DNA from 4 places in the Rhodococcus sp. NPDC057529 genome. Region 4 is predicted to be linked to each of the others. Evidence: riboswitches for the same ligand, from Rfam matches in the RefSeq annotation. Region 4 holds a riboswitch; each other region holds the start of a gene.

Region 1 (5,554 bases), on a different contig from region 4:
CGTCGACGTGATCTTGATCCGTTCGGCATTGAGAACAGCCATTACAGTGCACCCCTCATCACATCTTCGACGCCCTCTGCGTGGTACTGCACGTCGTCTCCGGTCAACTTCATGAAGGCGTCCTCCAGCGATCCGCGCTGAGATGCCAACTCGTGCAGGACGATGCCCTGCGAACCGGCGATCCCGCCGACGACGTCCGTCGACGAATCCACCACGACGAGCGCCTGCTGCCCGTCGGATCCGTCCTCGCGCACGGTGAGTCCGTTGGACGTGAGCGCGCTGCGCAGCGCGTCCAGCTGTGGGCTCCGCACACGCACCGTCGATTCCGAGGACTTGCTGACGAACTCGGACACGGTGGTGTCGGCGATGAGACGCCCGCGGCCGATGACCACCAGATGTTCTGCGGTGAGCGCCATCTCGGACAGCAGGTGGCTCGACACCAGCACGGTGCGGCCCTCGGCGGCGAGGCGCTGCATGAACTTCCGGATCCAGACGATGCCCTCCGGGTCGAGCCCGTTCACCGGCTCGTCGAACAGCAGCACCTTCGGGTCGCCGAGCAGCGTGGCGGCCAGGCCCAGTCGCTGGGACATGCCGAGCGAGAACCCGCCGGCCTTCTTCCCCGCCACCTCGGTGAGCCCGACGAGGTGCAGCACCTCGTCGACGCGGCTCTTCGGGAGCGAGTTGGACGCCGCCATCCACTGCAGATGGGCGCGGGCCGAGCGGTTCGGGTGCACCCACTTCGCGTCGAGCAGGGCCCCCACCGTCCGCAGCGGCTGCACCAGGTCGCTGTACGGTTTGCCGTCGATCAGCGCGCTGCCCGCCGTGGGGCGGTCCAGCCCGAGGATCATGCGCATCGTCGTCGATTTTCCTGCACCGTTCGGGCCGAGAAAGCCGGTGACCATGCCCGGCTTCACGTTGAACGTCAGGTTGTCCACCGCCTTCGTCGCACCGAAGGTCTTTGAAAGTCCCCTCACTTCAATCATGTGAGAAGAATGCCGGAACCTGCGGCCGGCGCGCATCGGCCGCAGGTCTACTCCCGACTCGTCCCCTGGTACCGGTCGGACCCCGAACCGGACCCCGACACGACCCCGAGTCCTACGACGACGCCTGCGCCCAGAACCGCTTGGGGATGCGGCCCGCGTGCCGGGCCTCGTATCCCGCCACCACGGCCCCGCGCATCGCCGACGCCATCAGCGCCGGATCCTTCGCCCTGGTCACCGCAGTGGCCAGCAGAACGGCGTCGCAGCCGAGTTCCATCGCGAGGGTCGCGTCGCTGGCGGTCCCGATGCCGGCGTCGAGGATGACCGGTACCCCGGCACCCTCCACGATCATCTCGATGTTGTGCGGGTTCGCGATACCGAGCCCGGTGCCGATCGGCGAACCCAGCGGCATCACGGCCACGCACCCGACGTCCTCGAGCCTGCGGGCCAGGACCGGGTCGTCGGTGGTGTACGGCAGGACGACGAATCCGTCGTCGACCAGTTGCTCGGCGGCGCTGACCAACTCGATGGCGTCGGGCATGAGGGTGCGTTCGTCGGCGATGACCTCGAGCTTCACCCAGTCGGTGTCGAGTGCCTCCCGCGCGAGTTGCGCCGTCAGCACCGCCTCCGCCGCGCCGCGACACCCCGCGGTGTTGGGTAGCGGCGCGATGTCGAGCCGGCGCAGCAGGTCCAGCACCCCGGTGCCGCCGACGGCGTCGACGCGGCGCATCGCGACCGTGGTCAGCTCGGTGCCGGACGCGACGAGTGCCTCTTCGAGCACCGTCAGGTTGGCGGCGCCGCCGGTGCCCATGATCAACCGTGAACCGAACGTGCGGCCCGCGATCGTGAGGCCCTTCTGCACTCCGGGCGTCGCGTCAGCCACCCTGCACCGCCGTGAGGATCTCGATCTCCCAGCCCCGGACCACGAGCTCGTCCCACCGGGCGCGGGGGAACACGGCGCCGTTCACGGCCACTGCGATGCCCTTGGTCGGCAGGTTCAGCGCCTCCAGCAGCCCGGTGACGGTCAACGGTTCCGTGAACTCGTGATCCTCGCCGTTGACGCTGATGCCGATCGGCACCACTACTTGCTGCTCACTCATCTCTACCTCGCTACTTTCTCGAACCGTTCGGGGTCGGCGGCCTTCGCCTCGACCAGTGCCGAGCCCTCCAACAATGCCACCGTCGCGTCGGCGGTCACCGGGGTGAGCAGGATGCCGTTGCGGCCGTGTCCCGTCGCCACCACGACCCGATCGGACACCCGGCCGATCAGCGGCAGGTTGTCCGGGGTCATCGGACGCAGACCCGCCGAGGTCTCACGCAGTTCGTACTCGCCGATGGCGGGCATCAGCGCCTCGGCGTCCGCGATCAGGTCCCGCACACCGGCCACCGTGACCTGAGTGTCGTTGCCCGACTCGTACTGGGTGGCGCCGACGACGATGCCGTCGGCGCGCGGCACCAGGTAGGCGGGCCTGCCGTGGACGCTGCCGCGGATGGTCCGGCCCGGCGCGGGCGTCACCCCGGGACGGGCCCGCAACCGCAGAATCTCGCCCTTCACCGGACGCACCGGAAGTCCCGGCCACAGTGCCGGTGACGCGATGCCTGCGGTGACGACGATCTGGTCCGTGCCCAGCCCGTCGAGACTGCGCACGGCCTCACCGATCAACTCCACCCCGGCGTCGACGGCACACCGTTGCAACGCCTGCAGGAGCAGCCTGTTGTCGACGGCCAGTTCGTCGACAGCCAAGAGCCCCAACCGGACTCCGCGACCCAGCATCGGCTCGAGCGCGCGGACCTCGGCGCGATTCAGGATCTGCAGATCCCGGCCCTGCGCTCCCACCCACTCGGCGATGGTCCGGAGGTCTTCGGCGTCGGCGCCGTCGAGCGCGACGGTGAGCGAACTCTCCGACGTGAACAGGTCGACGCCGGCCCCGGCCTCCAGTTCCTTCCCGAATTCGGGCCACCGGTCGAGCGAGGCGCTCCCCAGTTCGAGGACGCTCTCCTCACCGGGCCAGCCCTCGGACAGCGGGGCGAGCATGCCGCCCGCCACCCAGGACGCTCCCGAACCGATCGACGGGTCGTACAGCGTCACCGACCAGCCGTTGCGGGCTGCTCGCCACGCAATCGACAGGCCGATCACTCCGCCTCCGACGACGGATACCGATCTCGCCATTGAACTCCACCTCACTTCCTGCGCCGGCATGATCCGGGTCAGGTATGACGGTCGGGCTCGGCGTGAGCCCCTCTCAGCCCCACGTTCCCCGGGACTCCCGTGTTGCACTTTCACCGTAGAGGCTACCGTCATGCCGTGACCACCTCGCATCACAGCAACCTCACGGACCGTCGGCGCCGCCTCGGAACAGCACGTTTGTACCTGTGCACCGATGCTCGGCGCGAGAAGGGCGACCTGGCGCAGTTCGCCGAGGCCGCGCTGTCCGGCGGCGTCGACATCATCCAGCTCCGAGACAAGGGCTCGGCCGGTGAGAAGAAGTTCGGCACGATGGACGCCAGGGACGAACTGGCGGCACTGTCGGTGCTCGCGGCCGCCGCCCGGCGGCACGGGGCGCTGCTCGCCGTGAACGACCGGGCCGACATGGCGCTGGCGGCCGGCGCCGACGTCCTGCACCTCGGCCAGGGCGACCTGCCCGTCCCCTACGCGCGCACCGTCGTAGGATCCGACGTCCTGATCGGCCGGTCCACGCACAGCCGCGCCCAGGCCAGCCTCGCGGCAATCGAGGACGGCGTCGACTACTTCTGCACCGGACCGGTGTGGGCGACGCCCACCAAGCCCGGACGGACCGCGTCGGGCATCGACCTGGTGCGCTCGACCGCCGACTCCGAGCCGAACCGCCCGTGGTTCGCGATCGGCGGCATCGACGAGTCCCGGGTTCCGGAGATCCTCGCCGCGGGCGCCGACCGCATCGTCGTCGTGCGGGCCATCACCGAGGCCCGCGACCCGCAGGCCGCCGCGCGCTCACTGTCCGCCCTGCTCCAGAAGAACGGCTGAGTCACGCCTGCGCGAGCCAGTCGCGCACGGTGGCGGGCGGCAGGATCACCACGGTGGCGGGCAACTGTTCGATCAGGTGGGGGTCGGTGGTGACGACCGCGGTCACCGTGCCCAGTGTGGTGCCGTGACCTGCCGGTTCGGCGAGGCGGCCGACCGTGTCCAGTGCCTCGAGCACCTCGACGCGCGGCAGCCACCCGTAGGTGCCGTCGGGCAGGTGCACCGTGCGGGGCAGTGCCCTCGACAGCTGCGCCGGCGCGCCGCTGTCGCCCAGCACGTCGTGCCGGTCGAGCAGCAGTCGCACCTCGGTGGTGCGCAGTTGCGGCCACCCCGCTTCGAATCCGGGGTGCAGCGGCAGGCCGGCGACGTCGGTTTCCCGCACCCAGCGCAGTTCGGTGCTCTCACCGTTCGCGACGGTGGGCAGTGGGCGCTCGGCGTCGGCGATCACCGTGGTGTAGCTCCAGCCGCTCGCGGCCTTCATGGTGACGACCTCGGTGCGGACGCGGATCGCCGCGCTCTCGATGCCGGCTTCCTCGTGCGCCTCGCGCACGGCGGCGTGGGTGGTCGTCTCGTGGCTGTCCCGGGCACCGCCGGGCAGCGCCCACGTCCCGCCCTGGTGGCTCCAGGCCGCGCGGTGCTGTAGCAGCACGGCAGGCGTCTCGTCCGGCAGCGGCGCACGCAGCAACAACCCGGCCGCACCGTGCTTACCCCAATGACGACTGCCGTCCGGCCCGGTCGCCCAGCCGTCACCGTCACCACGCATCGACTACCCCTGTCCGACCTGATGGGTCTCCCTGCAGTTCCCTCACACTAACGGTTTCTGCCGGAACTGCCCGATATCCCCAGTCACCGACTCCTGCTTATATGCTCCCCACAAGGTGCGGCCGTGACACGGGAGGGGTGCGACGTGGTTCTGCGTGAGGCACCGTCGATCGAACCCCGCGGCAGCCGCGCCCTGTCTGCCGCCGCGGACGACGACGTCGACCCCGCCGTCGCACGTCGCAAGGAACTTCGTGCGTTCCTGCGGTCGACACCCGCCAAGCTCACCGCCCTCGGCGTACTCCTCGTGCTGCTCACCCTGGCCGCCGGACTCGTGGCCGCGTCGACCGTGAACGGCAGGGAAGCCACCCTCGACAGCGTCCTCGCCGAGACCGAACCGCTGTCGTTCTCGGCGCAGAATCTCTACAGCGCCCTGTCGGTGGCGGACGCCGCGGCCACGACGGCGTTCATCTCCGGTGGTCTCGAACCCCCCGAACTCCGGGACACGTACGCGCAGGCGATCGGCACGGCCTCCGCCGACCTCGTGTACGCGTCGGGCGGGCTCGCCCCCAGCGATGTGGACAGCAGGCGCCTGCTCGCCTCCATCTCCACCGACCTCACCGTCTACTCCGGACTCGTCGAGACCGCGCGGGCCAACAACCGCACCGGTCACCCGGTGGGCGCGGCCTACCTCAGCGAGGCGTCCACGCTGATGCAGACGAGCATGCTGCCGAAGGCCCAGGAGTTGCACGCCCGGCAGGAAACCGACGTCGCGGATATCCAGCGGGACTATTCCCGCCCGCCGTGGACGGCG
Region 2 (5,554 bases), on a different contig from region 4:
ACACGGCGAACCCGATCAGCGTCACCTGCAGTGTCGCGGAGGCGTGACCGGAGATGGCGTCCCGCGCCCGCCAGCCCTGCTGCACGACCCGCAGCGGCGACGGCAGCACCTGCGGCCGGATACCGCTGACCGTCACGTACACCTGCCACGCGACGACGAGCAGTGCCACGACCACGACCGCAGGCAGCACCCGCCGCAGCAGCGGGGACGTGCCCGGGGCCGGGGTCCGGACGGTCGGGTCAGGGCTGAGCGAGGTACTCATTGGTGAAATACGTCGACCAGTCGGGTTCCGTGGTCAGCGGTGCCCCGTCGGGGCCGGTGAGCAGGCCGTGCTGGAACAGGAAACCGGAGTACCCCGCCCACTGCTCGGCCGTCTGGGTCCCGACCTTTCCGGAAGCGTCCTTCATGTACTCGGAGGACAGCATCTGCTGGCTCTCCCGCACGAGGGACTCGTCCGTGAACGCGCCGGGATTGGCGTCGATCAACATCTGCGCGGCCTCGTCCGGCCGGTCGGCGGCGAACTGGTAGCCGCGCTGCAGGGCCTGGACGAACTTGCGGGCCTGCTCGGGATGCTCGTCCATCCACTGCTCGTTGCCCTCGATGACGAGTGCGTACGCGTCCGGGAAGCCGTAGTCGGTGTAGTGGAAGTAGCGCATCGGGGTGCCCCGGTGCTCGGCCTCGATGCCCTCCCAGCCGAAGAACGACACGGTGAAGTCGGCGGTGCCGGAGTACACGGCCTCGTAGGCCGACGTGCCGAGCGTGACGGTGGTGAATTCGCCCTTGCCGCCGTCGTTCCGGATGATCTGCTTCAGGGTCTCCTCGCCGTCGGGGTCCGCGAAACCGGCGTAGATCTTGCCGTCGAGATCCCGGGGGCGGGTGATGTCGGCGCGATCCGCCTTCACCGCGATACCCGTCGCCCAGTGCTGCAGCGGGGCCATGACCGACGTGGTCTGGGCGCCCGCGGCCTTCGAGAACGTCGCGGAACTCTGGAAGCTCACGCCGAACTCCGCGTTGCCGGCGTCGACGAGGGTGTCGGGTGAGGTGTCGTTGTACGGCAGCACCTGCACGTCGAGTCCGGCGTCCGCGAACCAGCCCTCCTGCTGGGCGACGAACAGGCCGGTGTGGTTGGTGTTCGGCGTCCAGTCGAGTGCGAACCGGATGGTGTCGTCGGACTGCGAGTTTCCGGCGCAGCCGGTGAGCATCGACAGGGCCGAGACGAGGATGACGGCTGCGGTGGCCGCGCGCTTGGTACGGGAGAAGAGAGTCACGACGCCGGCCATTCCTGCTTGTTGAGTGCTGTGTCCCAGAACATGAGTTCGTAGCGGCTGGCGATCGTGAACGCCTCCACCATCTCTTCGCGCTGGGCTTCGGTCGCGGCGTCCGCGGCGGCGTCCACGAGTTCGCGGGCCTTCGCGACGGCGGCGTGGAACTCCTCCGCGTCGTACGTGGTCACCCACTGTGCGTACGGGTGCGACGGATCGGCAGCCAGCACGTCCCGGGCGCTCGCCGCGAGCCTGCGTCCCACGTCCGCGTAGATCCAGAAACACGGCAGCACCGCGGCGGCGGACACCGCGTACGGCTCGGTGGCGGCGACCGCCGTCAGGTAGGAGATGTACCCGAGGCAGGCCTGCGAATGCTGCGGTTCGGCGTCCGACGCGGGGAGCCGTCCGCTGGTCAGCAGGTTCTGGTGCAACGTCGCCTCGACCGTCGCGGCCTCGGCCGCCGAGCCTGCCCAGAAGCCGGCCTCGACGGGGCCCGGCGCATGCGCGGCGACCAGGGACAGGGCCTTCGCGTACCCGGTCAGATACAGGAAATCCTGCTCGATATACGTGCGGAACACGTCCAGCGGCAGCGTTCCGTCGCCGAGGCGGCGCAGGAACTCGAGTTCGTCGATCGCCTCGCGCAGCACCTTGGTCCGGTCCCACAAGTGGTCCGTGAATCGGGCGTGCCGGCCTGCGCCCGCAGCACCTTGGACAGAGCTATTCACAACGTTGACATCCCTTCGTCAGCATTACCTGAGCAGGTTCCCGGGTGTGTTCTCAGCCCCGCCCGTGCGGAGCACCCCGTGTCAGAACAAGCCGACCCTAGCACCGGCCGTGCCGCGAACGGAAAGGCCCCGGGTGGGTGGACGCGCTCAGCCTGCGAGGAACGCGGCCGCTCCCGGTGGGAGGGGCGCGGGGCCGCGCGTGTAGATCTCGGCGGGCCTGCCGGTCCCGACGACGGCCATGTCGCCGGTGTGCTCGAGCGCGGGCATCACGTGCCGGCGGAACGAGTCCTTCGGGAGGGGACGGCCGAACACCACCTCGTAGACCCGGCGGAGTTCGAGCACCGTGAACGTGTCGCCGGCCAGGCCCGACGGGTCGACGGACCGCGCGTACCGCTCGCGCAGGTCGGCGACGGCGAGGGTGACGACGTCCGCGTGGTCGAACGCGAGGTCCTGCGTCACCCGGTTGCCGTCGACGGGGATCAGCAGCGCGTCGCGGGGGAGCGCCGTGCGCGGCAGCGCCGCACCGTGCGTCATCGACAGCACCCACCCGCGGTCGTCGCGGCCGGGGTCGTCGAACATCGCCAGCTGGTGGAACTCGGCACCCGTCAGGCCGGCCTTGATCCGCAGGCACCGCTCGGCGGCGTCCCGCAGTCGCTCGCCTTCGTGTAGGAAGGTGCCCGGGAGTGCGAGCCGGCCCGAACGGTGCGGAACCACAAGCACTTTCAGCTCGGCGCCGTCGACGGTGAGGACGGCGACGTCGACCGCCACGGACGGCCGCGGGTAGTCGAGGAGGCTCTTGCCCTCGGGATCGGTCGATGCGGCCACGGAGCACATGTTAGCGCGCGGTTGATCTATATCGCGTTCGAGCGGCCCTGCCTGCGCATCGTTGGTAGTTTGGCGAGAGATTCCCGTACGCGCTGCGTGAGGAGATTCGGCCGTGGATGTCGAGAAGTCCGGCGACACACTCGTCGTCCGCGCCCGGGACGGCGACGTGCGCGGCTATCCCGAAGGCGACGTCTACGCGTGGAAGGGCATCCCGTTCGCCGCCGCCCCCGTCGGCGATCTGCGGTTCCGGGCGCCGGCCCCGCCGACGCCGTGGCAGGGCGTGCGCGACTGCGTCGACTTCGGCCCGATGGCCCCGCAGGGCCACGGCACCGCCGTCCCGATCGACGCCGGACTCGAGATGGACGAGGACTGCCTGTCGGTCAACGTGTGGGCACCCCGGCCCGACGGCACCCCGCGGCCGGTGATGGTGTGGATCCACGGCGGTGCCTATTGCCTGGGAACCGCAGCTCAGGGCATCTACAACGGGCGGATCCTGTCCACTCTCGGCGACGTCGTGCTGGTCTCGTTCAACTACCGGGTGGGTGCGCTCGGCTTCCTCGACCTGTCGTCGTTCTCGACGGCCGAGCGGGTGTTCGAGACCAACTGCGGGCTGCGCGACCAGGTCGCCGCGCTCGAATGGGTGCGCGAGAACATCGCGTCGTTCGGCGGTGACCCGGACGAGGTGACGGTGTTCGGGGAATCGTCGGGAGCCGGGTCGATCACCACGCTGATGACGTGCCCGAGCGCGGACGGGTTGTTCCACCGCGCGATTGCCCAGAGCCCACCCGCCACATCGGTCTACGGCAGCGAGCGGGCGGCCACGGTCGCGAAGCAGTTCCTCGACATCCTCGACGTGGAACCCGCCCGGATCGACACGCTGCTGCGCCTCCCGTACCGCACGGTCATCGAGGCCAGCGACACGCTCGTCAACGAGGTGCCGACGAAGATCCCCGGCACACTCGCCATGGCGCCCGTGGTGGACCGCGACTTCCTGCCCCGCTACCCGGTGGCCGCGTTCCAGAAGGGCTACTCCCACCGCATCCCCCTCATCATCGGTTCCAACAAGGACGAGTCGTCGATCTTCAAGTTCATGAAATCTCCTCTGCTGCCGGTCACCTCGGATTCGGTGCAGGAGATGCTGCGGGCGATCGCGACCGATCACCCGGAACTGCCCGCGGCCCGCCTCGCCGACATCCTGTCGGCGTACCCGGACCGCGGGAAACCGAAGGGCGCACTCGCGATGTCCCGCGACGCCGCGTTCCGGATGCCCGCCCTGTGGGTGGCCGACGCCCACAGCAGGCACTCGCCGACGTGGATGTACCGGTTCGACCAGGCCACGCCGATGCTCAAGGCCGCACGCATCGGAGCCGGGCACGCCACCGAACTCCCGTACGTGTTCGGCAATTTCGACACCCTCAACATCGATCCGACGTTCTGGCTCGGCGGCCGGAAGACGGCGCTCGAGGTGTCGGGCCGGATACAGCGCCGGTGGCTCGCGTTCGCGCGGCACGGTGTCCCCGCCGCCCTGGACGGGTCCAAGCACTGGGCCCCCTACGACGAGGAGAACCGCTCCACGTTGCTGATCGACGGCGCAGACACCCTCGTGAAGGACCCGGACCACGAGATGCGGGTGGCCTGGGGCAACGACGTCATGGGCTTCAACTGACCGGAACCTTCTCGTCCAGTTCCTTCAGCACGGGCAGCGCGAAGCACGCCAGCCCGATGATCAGGACCGGGATCGCGAGCACGAAGAACGTCGGCTGGATTCCCCACTTGTCGAGGATCGGGCCGGCCAGCAGGTAGCCCAGCGGACCCGCCGCATAGGCGGTGGACGTCATGACCCCGGTGACCCGGCCGCGCATGTGCTCCGGACTGCGAGTCTGCATGGCGTAGTTGGCGATCGGGCCGACCGGACCGAACACCAGACCCTGCAGGAGGGCCAGCGCCAGGATCGCCCACAGCGGCGGCAGGAACGCCATCGCGACCATCGCCGCGCCCAGCACGGTCACCGCCACCACCATCAGCAACCGGCGCGACACGAACGGCGCGAGCGGTCCGTACGCGAGGGCGCCCACCACGCCGCCGATGCTGAGCGCCATCAGAACCGAGCCCAGTTGCGCAGGTTTGTCGAGTTCGGTGAAGTACACCGGGAACACCACCGATTCGACCGGCATGTACAGCGCGACCACCGCCATGTCCACGAGCGCGATCGTGCGCAGGAGCCGGTTGTGCCACACGAACTTCAGCCCCTCGAGCGTGCCGTGCCAGATGGACGTCGGACGCGTGGCGGTGTCGGGTCTTCCGGCGTTCTCGAGACGCAGGAACGCGATCGTCGCCACGGACAGCACGAACCCGGCGGCGGCGACCCACAACGTGTTCACCGCACCCATGGTGGCGATGAGGACACCGCCGATGCCCGGGCCGACGAGATACGCCACGTTGTAGTTGGCCTCGTAGAGGCTGTTCATCCGGTCGAGTGACCACCCCGCGGACTTCGTGGCGGCGGGCAGCATCGACTCCCTCGCCGCGATGCCGGCCGGATCGAATGCGGCGCCGATCGCCGCGAGGACGGCGATCGCCGTGACGGTGAGGCCCGTCGTGGTCGCGATCACCGGGATGGCCGCCACGGACAGCGCCGACAGGCAGTCGGAGATCAGCGACGTGCGGCGTCGTCCGAACAGGTCGACGAACGTGCCCGCGAACAGGCTCGACAGCAACAGCGGCAGGGTGGCCGCGCCCGCG
Region 3 (5,554 bases), on a different contig from region 4:
GCACGGCGTCCAGCGCCTCGGCGTGCAGGAGCGGATCGCCGTGCATCGACGCGCACACCGGATCGACGACCAGCGGGACCTGCCGGTCCCGGCCGATCCCGACCTCGGTGCACACGGCGGCGACGGCCTCGATGATGGCCGTCGACGCGAGCATCCCCGTCTTCGCTGCCCCGACCCCGATGTCGTCGACGACGCACCGCACCTGCGCGGCCACCGTCTCCGGCGGAATCTCGTGGAAACCGCTGACCCCCACCGAGTTCTGCACCGTGACCGCGGCGACCGCGACACATGCGTGGACGCCGCACAGCGCCATCGTCCGCGAGTCCGCCTGGATCCCGGCGCCACCGCCGGAATCGGTGCCGGCGATGGTGAGGACGCGGACGGGGGTCTGGCCGTCGGGGGTCAGGGGCAGCAGCTTCACGAAGGGGACCTTACCGATTCTCTGAGGTGACGGATTCGACGGGCAGATACACGCGACCACCTGCGTCGACGAACTCGCTCGACTTCTCGGCCATGCCGGCCTCGATGGCTTCGACCGAATCGAGTCCGTGTTGCCGTGCGTACTCCCGCACGTCGGCGGAGATCCGCATGGAGCAGAATTTCGGACCGCACATCGAGCAGAAGTGGGCCGTCTTCGCCGGCTCGGCGGGCAGCGTCTCGTCGTGGAACTCCCGCGCGGTGTCCGGGTCGAGGGACAGGGCGAACTGGTCGTGCCAGCGGAACTCGAACCGGGCCTTCGACAGCGCGTCGTCCCGTTCCTGCGCCCGCGGATGCTGTTTTGCGAGGTCCGCGGCGTGCGCCGCGATCTTGTACGTGATGACCCCGGTCTTGACGTCGTCCCGGTTCGGCAGTCCCAGGTGCTCCTTAGGGGTGACGTAGCAGAGCATTGCGGTACCGGCCTGCGCGATCATCGCCGCGCCGATCGCGGACGTGATGTGGTCGTACGCCGGTGCGATGTCGGTGGCGAGCGGTCCGAGCGTGTAGAACGGCGCCTCCTCGCACAGCTCCTCCTCGAGTCGCACGTTCTCGACGATCTTGTGCATCGGCACGTGCCCGGGACCTTCGATCATCACCTGCACGCCATGCGATTTCGCGATCTTCGTGAGCTCGCCGAGGGTGCGGAGTTCGGCGAACTGGGCCTCGTCGTTGGCGTCCGCGATGGAGCCGGGGCGCAGGCCGTCGCCGAGCGAGAACGTGACGTCGTAGCGGTGGAGGATTTCGCAGAGTTCGTCGAAGTGGGTGTACAGGAACGATTCCCGGTGATGGGCCAGGCACCACGCCGCCATGATCGAACCGCCGCGGGAGACGATGCCGGTGACCCGGCGCGCGGTCAGCGGGATGTAGCGGAGCAGTACTCCGGCGTGGACCGTCATGTAGTCGACGCCCTGTTCGCACTGCTCGATCACGGTGTCGCGGTAGATCTCCCACGTGAGTGCCGTCGGATCGCCGTTGACCTTCTCCAGCGCCTGGTAGATCGGCACGGTTCCCACGGGCACCGGCGAATTGCGCAGGATCCATTCCCGGGTCTCGTGAATGTTCTTGCCGGTGGACAGGTCCATGATGGTGTCCGCGCCCCACCGCGTCGCCCACACCATCTTCTCGACCTCTTCCGCGATCGACGACGTCACCGCGCTGTTGCCGATGTTCGCGTTGATCTTGACCGCGAACGCCTTGCCGATGATCATCGGCTCGAGTTCGGGGTGGCAGCGGTTGGCCGGGATCACGGCCCGACCCGCCGCGACCTCGGCGCGCACCGTCTCGGGTGAAACACCCTCTCGTGCTGCGCAATACCGCATCTCGGGAGTGACGGTTCCGGCGCGGGCGGCGTCGAGCTGGGTGCCTGCCCGGTCGGCGATCCACGGCGCCCGCAGGTGCGGAAGCCCCGCGTCCAGGTCGATCGTGGCGTCCGCGTCGGTGTACGGGCCCGATGTGTCGTACACGTCGAGGTGCTCACCGTTGGTGAGGTGTACGCGCCGGACCGGCACCCGGACGTCGCCGCCCGACAGCAGGTACTGCTTGGTGCTGCCCTGGATCGGTCCCGTGGTGACGGACGTGGCTGTAGATATGGTTGTGCTCATCGATGATGCTCCCTACGCCGGCATTACCCGGACAGGTTCGACGGTCGACGGCCCTAGCCGTCCTCTCAGCCCGCTGGTGCGAGCCCCCGTGGATGTGTAGTTGTCCCGGAGACTGTAACCGAGATCTCTGTGAGTGAAACATTCGGGGGAAACTTGGACAGCGGTTCCGTGCATCGGTATAAAGGGTGATGAACATCACATTTCGATTACGACACATACCCCAGGAGATAGCCATGCTGACGGACGCGCAGGTTGTGGACGTGATCGACAACGCCGATCAGAACCGATTCGAACTCCGACTGAGTGGTGACCTGGTCGGCATCCTCGGGTATTTCGCCCTCGCGGACACCCCGCCGGGTGCGGGCGCGGGAGTGGGCGTGGTGGCCCGGCCGCCGGGCCAGGGGGGCCGGGGGCGTCAGGCTCCGGTGGTCTCGTTCATGCACACGGTGATCGTGGAGGACTTCGGTCACCGCGGACTCGCCGCACTCATGGTGGGGCGCTCCCTCGACCTCGCGCGCGGGTACGGCTGGAAGGTACGGCCCGTGTGCACCTATGTGCAGCGCTTCGTCGCAGGGCATCCCGAATACCGCGACCTCATGGTCCCGGTGGAGGTCTGACGGCGACGGGACACGAATCGACCACTCGTCGGCAACGAAACGGTTCCGGGGCCGGTGGTTCCGCTCGCGAGGGCGCCCGGGAACTGTTTCCATGAGTGGCATGGATCACATGTCGAACGGTTCCGGCCCGTCGGGGAGCATCACGACCACTGCTGCGCGCGTGCTCGACAACCCCGCCCACGAACGATTCGATCTGTGGCTGGGGGACGAGCTGGTCGGCATCCTCGGCTATCGCGACGAGGACGACATTCCCGGATTCACCGCCAGACCCGGCGAGGTGGTCGCGTTCATGCACACGGTGATCGTGGAAGACCTCGGTGGCCGCGGTCTCGCCGCGGTCCTGGTTCGTGAGGCGCTGGGTTCAGCGCGCCGGCGGGGCTGGAAGGTGCGCCCGATCTGCACGTACGTCCGGCGCTACGTGGCGCTGAACCCGGAGCATCTCGACATTCTGGTCGCCGACTAGACCCCGGGGGCGCCGTTCGTCTCGGGTTGCTGCGTGTCAGTCGCCGAGGTCGACGATGACGGGCGCGTGATCGCTGGCGCCCTTGCCCTTGCGTTCGTTGCGGTCGATCTCGGCCTTGTCGACACGGCCCGCGAGGGCGGGCGACCCGAGCACGAAATCGATGCGCATACCCTGCTTCTTCGGGAACCGCAGCTGGGTGTAGTCCCAGTAGGTGTAGACACCCGGGCCGGGGGTGTGCGGCCGGACGACGTCGGCGAATCCCGATTCGACGAACGCCTGGAAGGCCTCCCGCTCGGGGACGGACGTGTGGGTCTTGCCTTCGAACAGCGCCGGATCCCAGACGTCCTCGTCGGTGGGTGCGACGTTCCAGTCACCGACCAGCGCGATCTGCGCGTCCGGATCACGGTCGAGCCACCCGACCGCATCCGTGTGCAGCTTCGCCAGCCACTCCAGCTTGTACGTGTAGTGCGGATCGGCGAGCTCGCGGCCGTTGGGCACGTACAGGCTCCAGACGCGGACGCCGTTGCAGGTGGCACCGATGGCGCGCGCTTCCTGCACGGGGGCGACCTCCGGATCCTTGTGGAACCCGGGCTGATCCTCGAAGCCGATCTGCACGTCGTCGAGGCCGACGCGGGACGCGATCGCGACACCGTTCCACTGGCTGAGGCCCACGTGCGCGACCTCGTACCCGAGTTCGCGGAACCGCTCGTACGGGAACTGCTCGTCCTTGCACTTGGTTTCCTGCATCGCCAGCACGTCGACGTCGGACCGCTGGAGCCAGTCCAGGATCCGGTCGGTACGGGCACGAACAGAGTTCACGTTCCAGGTTGCGATGCGCACGGCAGCCACCCTAGCGGCACGCCCCGACAGATTCTCAGCCGCCGGGTTCGGTGGCGTAGCGGTACCGGTGGTGCGCCACGAAGCCGACGTTGCGGTACATCGCCTGCGCGCCCTCGTTCTCGGCGGCGACCTGCAGGCACGCGTGGGTCGCGCCGTGCTCGCGCCCCCAATTGATCATGTCGCCGCAGATCAGGCTGCCGATTCCGCGGCGGCGGTGAGCCTGCGCCACCTCGACCGCGGTGAGCCCGACCCACCGGCGGTCGTCCGGCGCGGTCGTGACGGATCCGCGGGCGACGGCGAGGAGCGCCGAGTCGGCGGCGCCGATCCGGCCGAAGCCGAGCGTCCCGCCGCGGACCGCGTTCAGCACGTCGACCGCGAAGTCGGGCAGCGCGGACCCGCGGTAGCGGTACAGGGCGAGCCAGTCCGGATCCGGGTGATCGGTGACGGTCGTGGTCCGCGGACCCTCGGGCAGCGCCAGATTGTCGACGTCGGCGGCCATCACGACCACTTCGTCGCTGACGTTCCAGCCCGGCGGCACCTCGCCCAGGCGGTCGGGGATCAGCAGCCGCAGCGGGCGGTCCCGCTCGGCGTACCACTCGCGCAGACGGTCGAGCGTGCCGCCGGGGGAGGGGTCGTCCAGGCTCCCGACCGTCCCGCGGTCGCCGAGCGGCGCCGCCGAGTTGGCGCGTCCGGTGAAGCCGTGGCCGTATCGGGCGAGCCAGCCGTCGATCCAAGCGTGCTCGATCCCCGGCCAGCCGTCGGCGGAGGCCAGTTCGAGGGACCGGATCTCGCTCGCCCGCACCGGTCGCGCGGGGACGGCCTTCAGCGCGACCACTCGCCCGGGCTCCACTTCGATCGCGGTGCCGGCCGCATCGCGGACGACCACGACCGGCTCGACGCTCTCGAGCACCCCGATGACGTCGGTCATCGGATGGCTGGACCCGGGCGGCAGCTGGTAGCGCAGCACCACCCGGGCTCCGAGCGGAATGTCAGTCGTCATGCCCGAACGGGTCTTCGACCGTTCCGGGCACCCAGCTGAGACCGGGAACTCCCCAGCCGGCGCGCTTGATGGTCTTCTTGGCGGCGCGTGCGTTGCGGCCGACCAGCATGTCGACGTAGAGGAAACCGTCGAGGTGACCGACCTCGTGCTGCAGCATGCGCGCGAAGAAGTCGCGCCCCTCGATCTCGACGGCATTGCCGTCGGCGTCGGTGCCGGTCACCTTCGCCCACTCGGCCCGGCCGGTGGGGAACTGTTCGCCGGGGACCGACAGGCAGCCCTCGACGTCGTCGTCTGGGTCTGGCATGGTCTCGGGTCGTTCCGACGTCTCGAGGACCGGGTTGACGACGCAGCCCCGGCGGCGGAACGGCTTTCCGGTCTCGTCGACGTCCGGGCAGTCGTAGACGAACAACCGCAGCGGCAGGCCGACCTGGTTGGCGGCGAGCCCGACGCCGTTGGCGGCGTCCATCGTGTCGTACATGTCAGCGATGATGTCTGCGAGTTCCGCAGGTGACTGGGACACCGTCTCGGTCGGTTCGTGCAATACCGGGTCGCCCAC
Region 4 (5,554 bases):
GAACCACACCTCGATCTCGTCGGCGATCGACTCCGGGGTGCCGATCATGGTGCAGTGCCCGCCGCCGGCCGCCAGCGTGCCCAGCAGCGACCGCACGGTCGGACGGTCCTTCTCGATGATCCGCAGGATCGTGTCGTACCGGCCCTGCGGCCCGGTGAACTCCGACAGCGGCGGCAGCGCGGGAACGGGTGCGTCCAGTTCCCATGTGCTGCAGTCCTGCTGGACGAACATCGACAATTGCGCCAGCGACTGTTCGACGGGCAGGAGCGCGTCGAGTTCCGCCTTCTTCCGGCGCGCCTCCTCGGTGGTCGAACCCACGTAGGTGACGAGACCGGGCATCACGGTCACCGCGTCGGCGTCGCGACCCGCGGCGCGGATGCGCCGCTTCACGTCGCCGTAGTAACTCTGCGCGGCCGCGAGGTCGTAGGCGACGGCGTAGATGCCCTCGGCGCACCGGGCGGCCAGGTCGCGGCCCTGGTCGGACGCGCCCGCCTGGAACAGCACGGGGCGCCCCTGCGGCGAGTGCGGCACGGTCAGCGGGCCGGCGACGAGGAAATGCTTTCCCCGATGCCCGATCGGTGTCACCTTGGCCGGATCCGCGAAGATGCCCTCCCGGTCGAGGACGAGCGCGTCGGGCTCCCACGAATCCCACAGCGCCAGTGCCACGTCGACGAATTCCGCGGCCCGCGAGTAGCGGTCGTCGTGCGGCGGCATCTCCTCGAGACCGTGATTGCGGGCCTCGGCGTCGAACATCGACGTCACCACGTTCCAGCCGGCGCGGCCGCCGCTGATGTGGTCGAGCGACGCCAGCATCCGCGCGGCGTGGAACGGGGTGTAGAAGGTGGTCGACACGGTCGTCACGAGCCCGACCCGCTCGGTTGCCCGTGCCATCGCGGACAGCGCGGTGAGCGGTTCGAGGAACCACATGCCCCCGGACGCGGGGTCGCGCACCGAATGCCCGTCGGCGAAGAACACCGCGTCGAGGCAACCCCGCTCCGCGGTCTGCGCCAGTTCCTCGTAGTAGGCGATGTCGCTGAGCCGCTCCACCTGCGAGGCGGGGTGCCGCCACGCGGCGCCGTGGTGCCCGCAGCCGAAGAGGAAGGCGTTGAAGTGCAGTTGCCTCGTGTCGGTCATGTCAGTCCTTGACCAGTCCGCCGTCGACGACGAGGTTCTGGCCGGTCACCGACCGCGACCACGGGGACGCGAAGAACAGGACCGCGTCGGCGAACTCGTCCGGGGTGGTGACCCGCTGCAGCGGAGTGCTCGCCGCGATGAGGTCGAACACCTCGTCGGGGGTGGCGGCACTCGCGTCGGTGGTGCGCAGCAGCCCGCCCGAGACCATGTTGACGGTGATGCCGTCGGGCCCGAGGTCGGCGGCGAGGGTGCGCGTCAGCGACAGCGCGGCGGCCTTGGCGGCGGTGTAGTCGTGGTACGGGACGACGGGATTCTGGAACAGGTTGGTTCCGATGTTCACGATGCGGCCGAACCCGAGCGAGCGCATGCCCGGCAGCGCGGCCTGCGTGGTGTTCAGGGTCGCCTGCACGCTGCCGCGCAACTGCGAGTCGAAGGCCTCCCACGTGATGACGTCCGCCTTGGCGCGTGCGTCGCCGTTGAAGGAGAAGTCGGCGAGGGCGTTGTTGATCACGGTGGTCACCGGCGATCCGAAGTGCTCTTCCGCGGCGGCGAACAGTGCCGCCACCTGCGCGGCATCGGTGACGTCGGCCCCGAGTGCGACCGCGCGGTCCGCACCGAGGGATGCCGCGAGTTCCTCCGCCGCTTCCCGGCTGTTGCGGTAGTTCACGACCACCCGCGCGTGCTGCGCCGCGAACGAGCGCACGATGGCGGAACCGAGGCCCCGGCCACCGCCGGTCACCAGGACGATCTGCTTGTCGAGCTGCATTGCTGTCACCTTCCGATCGGTCGGCGACGAGACATCGGATGAGCGCATACGGCCGTCTCCGCGACATCCCTTCGCCGGCATTACCCAGTTCAGGTTCGACGGGTGTCTTCTCAGCCGCCTGGATCCTCGCCAGGCAGCACCCCGTGTCACTGGCCAATAGTGTAAGGCCAATCTCCTCGATGACCTTTTTGGTTGTGCACAACCTAGTTGTGTGCAACCATTCAGGGGTGACCGACAACCTCGCCCTCGACCGCCAGGTGTGCTTCGCGCTGTACTCGGCCTCCCGGGCCATGACGGCGCGATACCGGTCGATGCTCGACGCGCTGGGCGTGACCTACCCGCAGTACCTCGTGCTGCTCGTGCTCTGGGAACAGGACGGCCGCGGGGTGCGTGAGATCTGCGACGCCCTCGATCTCGACACCGGCACCCTGTCGCCACTGCTCAAGCGGCTCGACGCGCTGGGGCTCGTCGAACGCAGGCGTTCGTCGGCCGACGAACGCCGGGTCGGGATCCACCTCACCGAGAAGGGCGCGAGCCTCCGCGCCGCCGCGGAGGGCATCCCCACCGCACTCGCCCGCTCGACGGGCATGGGCGTCGACGAACTCGTCGCCCTGCGCGACACCCTGTCGCGCCTCACCGAATCGCTCCACAGTTTCGCAACCCCTACAGGAGAAGTAACCATGAAGATCGTCTACACCGCCGAAGCCCTCGCAACCGGGGAAGGCCGCAACGGCCACGCTCGCACGTCCGACGGCCGGCTCGACCTGAACCTCGCCATCCCCACCGAGATGGGCGGATCCGGCGACGGCACCAACCCCGAGCAGCTGTTCGCCGCCGGATACGCGGCCTGCTTCCACTCCGCACTCCAGCTGGTCGGCCGTCAGGCCGGGGCGAACATCGCGGACTCGGCCGTCGGCGCCCGCGTCGGGATCGGCTCCACGGACGGCGGCGGATTCGGCCTCGCCGTGACGCTCGAGGTGTCGCTCCCCCACCTGCCGCGCGCAGAGGCGCTCGAACTGACGGAGAAGGCGCATCAGGTGTGCCCCTACTCCAACGCCACCCGCGGCAACATCGACGTCACCCTCGAGGTCACCGAAGACTGAGCATCCTGCGCGGGCGTCGGGTCACCCGAACTTGTACTCGACGCCCGTCAGGTCCTCCGACAGCGACCACAGCGCCTTCGCGGTCTGCTCGTCCCGCGACTTCTTGTTGGAGCCCACCACCTTCGGGTGGCCCCGCTGCTCGAACAGGCCGTCCGGCCCGATGTAACTTCCGCCGATCACGCCGGGGGCGGTGGCGGCGAACAACATCGGCAGCGCCCCCATCTCCGCGGACTGCGCGAAGATCCGGTTGCCGACGGCCATCAGCTTGTCCTGCACCGACTCGGTGTGCGCCTGCAGATTGGTCGACGCGTAGCCGGGGTGCGCGGCCACCGCTGTCACCGGAGACCCGGCCGCGGCGAGCCTGCGCTGCAATTCGTACGTGAACAGCAGATTCGCGAGCTTCGACTGGCCGTAGGCGCTCCAGCGGTTGTACTTGCGGTGTTCCCAGTTGAGATCGTCGAGATGAATCGTTCCCGCCTGATGTGCCGCACTCGACATCGTGGCGACCCGATCGGTGATCTTGCCGAGCAGCAGTCCGGTCAACGCGAAGTGTCCGAGATGATTTGTGCCGATCTGCATTTCGAATCCATCGGCGGTCTTGCGCTGCGGAACCGCCATCACCCCGGCGTTGTTCACGAGCACGTCGACGGAATCGACACCGGCGGCAAACTCGCGCACCGATGCGAGGTCGGACAGGTCGAGACGTCGCACCTCGGCGTTGTCGCCGATCGACCGCGCGACCACCTCCCCCTTGTGGGTGTTGCGGCAGGCCAGCACGACGTGGGCTCCCGCCTTGCCCAGGGCCCGCGCGGCCACCTCCCCCAGACCGCTGTTGGCGCCCGTGACGACGAACGTACGGCCGCTCTGATCGACGATGTCCGAAGCTGTCCACTTGGTCATGCCGTCAACCCTACGGATCCCGGGACGCGGCGTGAACCCGTCACCACGCCCGCGCCCCGACCAGCGGCAGGTTGAGGAAACTCGGCCGGTCCGGCGACAATGCCACGTGCTGCGGCTTCAGCTGACTGTCCGCCAGAATCGGTCCGAGCGGCAGATACCGGGGAACGCTGCCCGCGTACACGTCGACGCGCAACCGGTGCCCCGGCGCGAGGACCGCGTCGGTGGGCACGAAGTTGATGTCGACCGGCGTCACTTCACCCGGAACCAGCGGCTGACGCGCGGCCACCGTCAGAGAGTGGTGCGGTTCGGTGTAGTCGCCGTTCGCCGACCTGGTGCTCTTCGAATCGTCCACCGCCCGCATCGAGGCGGTGAGCGCACCGTTGGTGAGCGCGGTCGACGTGCCGTCCGGTGCGACGTCGTTCAGCGTCACCGCCCAGAATCCGTCCGGCGCATCGAGCACGGTTTCGAGATGCAGATTGACCGGACCCGACAGTTCCGTCGGCTGTGTGACGGGGGCACTGGTGAACGTCAGGCCCTCGGCCTCGTTGAAGCGGGAGTCCTTGCTGCACACCGATCCGAAGACGACGGCCGCGCCGGCGGTGCCCTGCGTTCCGTCGCGGGAGCAGAGCCCGCGGAGTCCGGGTGCGACGGTGAGCCTCGCCGTGTCGCCGGGTGTCGCCGGCACCAGGCTGCCGTCGTGGGCGGCGTGCCCGGCGGTGCCGCTGGGGGCACCCGACAGGTACATCCGCTGGTAGTCGACACCGGCCCGCGGGAACCGGTCGGTGGTGGTCCAGCCGTTGCCCTGCTGATACAGCGTGACCGGGCCGTACTCGTCGATGCCGTTGTCGATGCCCTTCAGCCACCTGTCGAACCACGCGCGTTCGAGGACGTCGAGTCTCGGCGGCGCACCCGGCTCGCCGAAGCCGCCCCCGAACGAGACGTGGTAGGCGTCGCTCATGATCAGCTGCTTCTCGCCGGCGGGCAGCGGAATGTCGTTGTAGACCCGCGGTTCGCTGTTCGCGAAGATGTCGTGCCAGGCGCCGTAGAGCATGGTCGGCACGTCGATGTTCCCCGCCTGCGCCTTCCGCTCCTCGTAGAACTGGCCGTCCTGCGCCACCCGCAGCGTCCCGGCGTCGAGATCGCCGATCTGCGACGCGGTCATCGCCTGGATCAGTGCGGGGAACAGCGTCAGCGGATCGCGCAACCGGTCCTGCAGCCACCGTTCGTCGAAGTTCCCCTGCGCGAGCGCCTGGACGTCGGGAACGAACTTGAGACCGTTGACGAGTGACAGCCACAGCGGCATGAATCCCACACCGAGGCCACCGCCCGTCCCGACGATGTCGCGGAGCAGATCGTTGCCCGGTTCGGTGGGGAAGATCGCCTTCAACGCCGGTGGCCGATGCCCCGCGGCCTGCAGCGAGTTGATTCCCGAATACGACACCCCCGCCATCCCGACCGTGCCGTCGGACCACCCCTGCCTGCTCATCCAGTCGATGATCTCGACGGAGTCCTGCTGCTCGAGCGGACCGAGCGCCTGCCATTCGCCCTGGGAGAAGCCGGTGCCGCGCGCATCGACCACCACCTGGGTGTATCCGTTCCGGACGAGGTCGCGGTTGACGCCGAAGACGCGCATCCCACCGCCGGTGAGCAC

The links. Region 4 has a riboswitch for thiamine pyrophosphate ahead of ACFU5V_RS08655 (3-oxoacyl-ACP reductase). Riboswitches for the same ligand answer to the same signal wherever they lie in the genome.
Region 1: linked by a shared signal. The riboswitch ahead of thiO (glycine oxidase ThiO) and the one ahead of ACFU5V_RS08655 (3-oxoacyl-ACP reductase) in region 4 are both predicted to bind thiamine pyrophosphate.
Region 2: linked by a shared signal. The riboswitch ahead of ACFU5V_RS39290 (TenA family protein) and the one ahead of ACFU5V_RS08655 (3-oxoacyl-ACP reductase) in region 4 are both predicted to bind thiamine pyrophosphate.
Region 3: linked by a shared signal. The riboswitch ahead of thiC (phosphomethylpyrimidine synthase ThiC) and the one ahead of ACFU5V_RS08655 (3-oxoacyl-ACP reductase) in region 4 are both predicted to bind thiamine pyrophosphate.

Annotation. Positions count from the first base shown of each region.
Region 1 covers NZ_JBHVEY010000008.1:367,762-373,315, forward strand. Annotated here, with positions in the region: gene ACFU5V_RS18600 (ABC transporter permease) at 1-42, opposite strand, end outside; gene ACFU5V_RS18605 (ABC transporter ATP-binding protein) at 42-983, opposite strand; gene ACFU5V_RS18610 (thiazole synthase) at 1,096-1,863, opposite strand; gene thiS (sulfur carrier protein ThiS) at 1,856-2,080, opposite strand; gene thiO (glycine oxidase ThiO) at 2,083-3,150, opposite strand; TPP riboswitch at 3,147-3,261, opposite strand; gene thiE (thiamine phosphate synthase) at 3,286-3,984, shown strand; gene ACFU5V_RS18630 (NUDIX domain-containing protein) at 3,986-4,744, opposite strand; gene ACFU5V_RS18635 (hypothetical protein) at 4,868-5,554, shown strand, end outside.
Region 2 covers NZ_JBHVEY010000034.1:11,258-16,811, reverse strand. Annotated here, with positions in the region: gene ACFU5V_RS39300 (ABC transporter permease) at 1-262, opposite strand, end outside; gene ACFU5V_RS39295 (ABC transporter substrate-binding protein) at 240-1,280, opposite strand; gene ACFU5V_RS39290 (TenA family protein) at 1,265-1,987, opposite strand; TPP riboswitch at 1,981-2,076, opposite strand; gene ACFU5V_RS39285 (NUDIX hydrolase) at 2,135-2,812, opposite strand; gene ACFU5V_RS39280 (carboxylesterase/lipase family protein) at 2,925-4,478, shown strand; gene ACFU5V_RS39275 (MFS transporter) at 4,471-5,554, opposite strand, start outside.
Region 3 covers NZ_JBHVEY010000008.1:358,491-364,044, reverse strand. Annotated here, with positions in the region: gene thiD (bifunctional hydroxymethylpyrimidine kinase/phosphomethylpyrimidine kinase) at 1-421, opposite strand, end outside; gene thiC (phosphomethylpyrimidine synthase ThiC) at 432-2,078, opposite strand; TPP riboswitch at 2,071-2,178, opposite strand; gene ACFU5V_RS18575 (GNAT family N-acetyltransferase) at 2,312-2,695, shown strand; gene ACFU5V_RS18570 (GNAT family N-acetyltransferase) at 2,796-3,158, shown strand; gene ACFU5V_RS18565 (exodeoxyribonuclease III) at 3,195-3,998, opposite strand; gene ACFU5V_RS18560 (GNAT family N-acetyltransferase) at 4,033-4,998, opposite strand; gene ACFU5V_RS18555 (peptide deformylase) at 4,988-5,554, opposite strand, start outside.
Region 4 covers NZ_JBHVEY010000004.1:10,431-15,984, reverse strand. Annotated here, with positions in the region: gene ACFU5V_RS08660 (LLM class flavin-dependent oxidoreductase) at 1-1,134, opposite strand, end outside; gene ACFU5V_RS08655 (3-oxoacyl-ACP reductase) at 1,136-1,900, opposite strand; TPP riboswitch at 1,950-2,054, opposite strand; partial or broken gene ACFU5V_RS08650 (MarR family winged helix-turn-helix transcriptional regulator) at 2,128-2,574, shown strand; gene ACFU5V_RS08645 (organic hydroperoxide resistance protein) at 2,581-3,003, shown strand; gene ACFU5V_RS08640 (oxidoreductase) at 3,025-3,903, opposite strand; gene ACFU5V_RS08635 (CocE/NonD family hydrolase) at 3,944-5,554, opposite strand, start outside.